Regions from separate parts of the Priestia sp. RMT2NF4 genome, predicted to be linked through region 1. Evidence: riboswitches for the same ligand, from Rfam matches in the RefSeq annotation. Region 1 holds a riboswitch; the other holds the start of a gene.

Region 1 (3,128 bases):
GTTAAATATAAAAAATTCAACAGTGTTCATAAAGTAAAAGAGTTATCTGATGGAAGTTTGGGAGTTTATCAGCTTATTAGTTCAACGGAAGTAAAGTAAAAGCTAATAAATAGACCCTGAAACAGCAAAAAAGACGTCCTCCTTGAAAAGACGTCTTTTTTATGTATCAAACCCAATACCTGGGGTACTGCCTGTCTTGAAATAAATTGTTATAAACGGTAGAAATCAATACAACCACACATGCACAAATCATAATAATACCTAAATATCCCCAGCCTGCTTGGGTATTAATTGCGACAATCGCGCTAGCTGCAGCGGGAGGATGAACGGTTTTTGTAAGAATCATTAAAATAAGAACAAAAGCAAGCACAATCGCTATGGTAATAAGACTTCGATGAAATAAACTCCAGATAATAAGTGCAGAAACCGTTGCTAGTAAGTGCCCTCCAAGCACGTGGCGCGGCTGTGATAAGGCCCTTTATGAGCGCCAAAGACAAGCACGCAGGTTGCGCCAATCGGAGCGAGTGCCATTGGATAACCAAGCGCTAGTGCAATCGCGCTGCTGATGATAATCGCAATTAAGCCTCCGATAGAAGAAACGACTGCATCTCTATAATTGATTTTCGGTTCTTCTTTTAATTCTCCTTTCATCTTTTTCGTATAAGAGCTTAAGTAAGACAGAAAGGGGCTTTTGCTTTGAGAAAAACTTTTTTCAAATTCCATTTCTTATTTCCTTTCTTTTGTGTAAAAGTTATATGTCAAGTTGTATGTCAGAACATCTGCTATAATAAGTTAGTTTATAAGAAAAGAAGGATTACTGGAAGAGGAAAAATATCTTTTTTTAGTGGAAATTCTTTTGATGAACGAAAAAAGGCTGGGTAGGCGGGAGAAGGGTCTCTATGTGCAGTAAGAGCAAGAGAAATGTATAATAGATTTAGAGGTGACTAAATTATGTATCTAGTAGACTACCATCATCACACGAACAATTCATTTGACTCACAGGCAGTCATGAAAGAAGTGTGCGAACAAGCTGTAAAAAACGGAGTGAACGAAATTTGTTTTACCGAGCACTTTTCATTAAATCCATTAGCGCCAACGTATGGTCATATGGATTTTGATAAATATGAACGAGAATTAGTGGAATGCAGAGATAAATTTCAAAATCAGCTAGTGATAAAAAAAGGAATTGAAATTTGTGAGCCGCATTATTTAAAAGAGAAGTATCAGGAAACGATCAAGCAAGAGAACTTTGATTTTATTTTAGGTTCGGTGCATAACATTAATAACATCAAGCTTCGCAAACATTTAGAACTCAACGACAAAGAAGCGATTTACCGCGCTTATTTTAATGAAATGTATAAGCTAGTAAGCGATGCCGATATTGACGTATTGGCTCATTTAGATTTAATGAAGCGCTATGCGTTTGAGCAATACGGCATTTACGACTTTCATCAATTCAAAGATATTCTTGCCGATATTTTGAAAAAAGCCATTGATCGCAATATTGGAATTGAAATTAATACTTCAGGTATAAGAGGGAAGCTGGGCGAAGCGCTGCCGGCACTTGAAGTTGTTGGGCTGTACCGCGATTTAGGCGGAGAAATCTTAACAATTGGATCTGATTCACACTTTGCAGAAACCGTAGGAGCTCATATGAAAGAAGCAGTTGAAATGGCAAAACAGTGCGAATTTACGGAGATTTATACGTTTGATCAACGTCAGCCAAAAGGAATAAAAATATAAGTGATAGTAAAAGCACGCTTCAATATAAAAGAAGCGTGCTTTTACTATTGGTTGTTCTTATTCGTTAATAAGAATTCTCGGACGTCTTCTATTTTTAATCCGAGTTCATGAGCGGCTTTTATTAGATCAATCCATTCCTGATCTACTGCTAATTTTTTATCTGTGTTCATCACTATTCATCCACCCTTGTCAGGGAACCCAGCCATCTTAGCATGTTGTAAACATTACCTTAGACCTGAAGCTTTGCGTCACTGCTTTTCAGCAGCTTTGCCTTTATCTGAATAAATTTTTTTAATAACTATTATTATTTTAGTGGAAAACTAGCAGAAATGGTGTCGAAATAGGTCGAGGTTTTAAAAAAACATTTTACATCCATCTTTATATCCTAAAACGGGTGGATAGTAAAATGATTGAACTTAAAAAGTAACGTTTTGCTGCTAATTTATACGCAGTTCATAAATAGCATTCACAATAGAAGAGAAAAGCATAGGACAAGGAGAGGTAGATATGAGCTGGATGAATACCTACAAAGTATAGAGGGACTTCAGAGACCTGCAGTCATATTTAAAAGAAGACCTGCTAAGCGAATAGAGAACAATAAAATCATAAAAAAATGAACCCTGATAGGAAGGGTTCATTTTTTTATAGAAGAACTATATTCATTTCGCTTTGCTCTTCTATGCTTTGTTTTATTTTTATATAGAAGAAACAAAAACAAAGCGCCTCCAAATGAATCAATCAGTACATCTACAATTCGACCGTCTCGACCAATAATAAAAGCCTGGTGAACCTCGTCCAAAAAAGCAAAGCAAGCAAGCAGTAGTCCAGCTTTTACATAACGCCCAGGCTTTTCTTTTAAGTTCCAATAAATTAAAACAGCTAATACACCAAAGAAGGAAATATGAGCAATTTTACGAAGGATAAACTCTAGATTAAATCCGTAGCTGTAGGAAGTATAAAACTCACTGCCCGATTTTAAAATAGACCAAAGCGTGGCATTATGATCCCAAACAGAAGAGTTACTCCAGCTGCTTGGATCTGTGACCTGTAAATGAGGTGTGTGGGAAAAATGAGCGATGCCAAGCATCATTAAGATAACAGCGATTTTTTTTATCATGATGACATTTCCTTTATTTTACTTGATTGTATTAGCTTAAGAAAAAAAAGAGAAAAAAGCAAGAAATTTAAGAGCTGATAATAAATTTTTTAAAATATCAGATATAAAAAAAATAAAATTCAGTTAATTCTGTTTGCTTGTTTGGACAAAATTCTTTACCTCATCAATTGACAAGCCCATTTCATAGGCCTCTTTCATCAATAAAATCCACTCTTTCTCTAAATCTATTTTTTCTTTTAATTTGTCAGTCATGACTATTCCTCCCCAG
Region 2 (3,128 bases), on a different contig from region 1:
CATTTAACGTATTCTCATCCACATAGACTTGTTCATCCCATAGTTTTTCTAACAAGTCTTCACGACCTGCAACACGAGGATATCGTTCTAGTAAACTTTCAATTATATCTGTTTCTTTTTTTGAAAGCAGGATTGTTTTATTACGAAATGACAATTCCAATCTTTCTGGGAACAGCTTTAATCCCTGTATCTCTAAAATTCGTTCTTGTACCTGTGATGCATATTCACCATAAGCACGGCGAAGCTGACTGCGAATTTTTGCCATTACAATTTCAGGATGAAAAGGCTTTGTGATAAAATCATCGCCGCCATTTTCAAGTGCCATCACCTGGTCCATCTCTCCTACTCGTGCAGATATAAATATAACAGGACATATAGACTCCTTCCGTATTTGCCTGCACCAGTAATAGCCATCAAAGCTAGGAAGGTTAATATCTAATAATACAATATCTGGTTTCTGCCTATGAAACTCTTCCATCACATCATCAAAATTCTCCACGACGGTGGTATTAAAGTCATACTTTCCTATATACGAATGGAGGTGCTCTGCGATTTTAGAATCATCTTCAATAATTAATATTTTCTGCATCTCTTCACTCCTTTTTCTCTAGAAAATTATGCCATACAAAATATATAATTTCAAAACACGCAAACAACTAAAAGATTTTAGGTTTTAGCTTTACTTTTTCTAAAGGAACATTTTTTGTTATGAAAGGCATTGCATTTTCAGCCATTTTACCTTCCCTTATTTTGATTACGCCTGTTCGTTATGCTGTTAATTCTGACCATATCCACATTATACAAGTATCAAGTGTTCGTGAATTATTGTGAAAATATAACAGATTAAGTAAACAGTAAAGAGATGGAAGAACAATATTCTCAGCTTCTTCTCGTAGAGTTAAAATCAATTTCACATAATGATGAAGAACACAAAAAGCTATCTCAGCATTGGCAGACGAGAAAGCTTTTTATAGGATTGATAATTATAAAGTACCAAAATATAACCGCAAGTAATCAATAGCACATTTTTCCATAATAGCTATTTTTGGATGAATGGACATATATATAAAGCTACATATCCGATTAAAGGAACCCACACAAAAACCTTTTCCTGTAAAGGTTTTTGTGCTTTCTTACTCCCTTGTATATATATTATGTAAACGAGTGATGTATATTGTATTCATTTTAAGCTTCTTTTTTAAGAATAAAATAGTAAAAAGCAGAAATTCCCAAACTGTTAAACATAATAGGTAATACAATCATTGTATGTTCACCTTCTTTTTATAAATTTTGTTGGGATAGACCTTTCAGCTGCTACTGAGTACATATTTTCCTTTTAAGCAAAATCAAATAATGCAACATCTATTTAGCTATTAAAATAAATCTTTATACACGTATAAAGAAATTATACCTATATACTGTACATTAGATTTCCTTCTAGTTAACACAATGATAGTTAGACATTCAAAACTATAAAAAACCTTTTAGAGGCTTATTTCGAATGCCCATTATAGAACCAACTGCAGGATTAATGTAAGGGTAAATATATATTATCTTAAAGGAGAATTTAATTAGTTCGAAGGTTGGAAAAAGAAAATCTTTGTCAAAGGAATTAAAAAAATAAATAATAATCCTTATTTTTACATGATTTTAAATCCATTATATAGTAATATATTTATAAAATTACATATTATGATAAAGGCAAACTAGTTGAAAAACTAGGACGCAAAGCTACAGGTCTAAGGTTAAATTGCTATGGCAGCTGAGCTCCCTGAATATCTGAAAGTAATTTTCATGGATGGTAAACAACAATTGATAGAAAAAGAATTAGATCAAGAATGGGTTAAACTTATAACAGAAGCTAAGGAATTGGGATTAACTATTGAAGAACTTAAAAAGTTCTTCAAAAAACAAATAACCCCCTAATCACAAACAACACTATTCATATTTGGTCTTGTTTATAATCATTCAATTTCTGGGATTTCCTATTCAAAAACTCTTTAAACTCCTCTTTGGTAACGCTAGAATTCATTGCTTCTTCAACTAAAACTAGCCATTTATAGGAAAGAGTAGTGTCATGATTTGAATTATTCATTATAATCTTCCTCCTTTACAACTTGTCCTATTATAAAGCAAATTGATTTGTAATATAAGCTATAATGATAAAATTATTACTTTTTATCCTGTTTTTTACACAAATTGTTATTCATAGGGTCTTATTCAGTTATTTAGCTTATGAAGATCAAATTTAATAGCTTAGGTAAAGTGTAAACTCATGAAGATATAAAATGAATATAAGTAAATTTATCCTTTGTCTACAAAAGTACATTTGAAAGGATTTTATTAGTGGAAGAGAAAGAATCATCCAAAGATTACTTAATAATTGATAATATGGGGAGAGTAAAGGTACCTTCCCAGCTTCTAGAGCATGCCAATATCCACTCATCTGCTGCAATACAATTCCTCAACTATAAAGATTACATTGTCATGAAGCAGGTTGAATTCCCACCGGTTCTTTTGGAAGAAAATAAAGATAAGAACTTAATTAGGACTATTGATAATTTAGGCTACATTGTAATTCCAAAGATACTTCGTGAAATACATGATATAGATCTACATGATGAAATAGAAGCGAAAGTCCTTAACGAGAGCATTATTTTTGAAAAGAAAAGAGAGCAAAATAAATCTCCAGGTCTACTAAAGGGATATATAGAACCTGAATTAAGTGAGTTATCTTTACTTCAAATAAAATCAGGGAGAATAAAACTTCCTGATTTTGTATTGAAATCTTTGAATTTGGAAGAACATATGCAATTACAGTTCTTTATTAAAGGACCAGATACTATCGTTGCAAAAAAACATAGCTATAAATTTCTTACAGAAGGAAAACTTTTTTTCACTGGACAATCACGCGTGATAAAGAAAGATAAATACTTAAACATTCCTAAAAAGCTGAGAATTTATCTAAACATTCATAGTGGCGACATCCTAGAAATCAAAACAATAGGGGAAAAATTAATCATAAAAAAAGCAATTGAGAACGATACTCTTGTTTAAAATAAGTAAGCGCAGCTGAAATAATTAGCTGCGCTTACTTATTTGCTGTTACCAAAAATCATTTTGTAAAA

Evidence for each region. A riboswitch is a leader RNA that binds a small molecule or an ion and turns the genes downstream of it on or off. The one in region 1 is predicted to bind cyclic di-GMP.
Region 2: linked by a shared signal. The riboswitch ahead of ACMX9J_RS24550 (anti-repressor SinI family protein) and the one ahead of ACMX9J_RS16070 (anti-repressor SinI family protein) in region 1 are both predicted to bind cyclic di-GMP.

What each region holds. Positions count from the first base shown of each region.
Region 1 is NZ_JBLQZO010000003.1:510,974-514,101, forward strand. It holds gene ACMX9J_RS16050 (zinc ribbon domain-containing protein) at 1-99, shown strand, start outside; gene ACMX9J_RS16055 (HPP family protein) at 167-454, opposite strand; gene ACMX9J_RS16060 (hypothetical protein) at 433-723, opposite strand; gene ACMX9J_RS16065 (histidinol-phosphatase HisJ family protein) at 952-1,743, shown strand; gene ACMX9J_RS16070 (anti-repressor SinI family protein) at 1,788-1,913, opposite strand; cyclic di-GMP riboswitch class I at 1,933-2,025, opposite strand; gene ACMX9J_RS16075 (VanZ family protein) at 2,378-2,860, opposite strand; gene ACMX9J_RS16080 (anti-repressor SinI family protein) at 2,984-3,112, opposite strand.
Region 2 is NZ_JBLQZO010000009.1:82,401-85,528, forward strand. It holds gene ACMX9J_RS24540 (response regulator transcription factor) at 1-589, opposite strand, end outside; gene ACMX9J_RS24545 (hypothetical protein) at 709-831, shown strand; cyclic di-GMP riboswitch class I at 1,691-1,775, shown strand; gene ACMX9J_RS24550 (anti-repressor SinI family protein) at 1,756-1,926, shown strand; gene ACMX9J_RS24555 (anti-repressor SinI family protein) at 1,943-2,095, opposite strand; gene ACMX9J_RS24560 (AbrB/MazE/SpoVT family DNA-binding domain-containing protein) at 2,347-3,057, shown strand.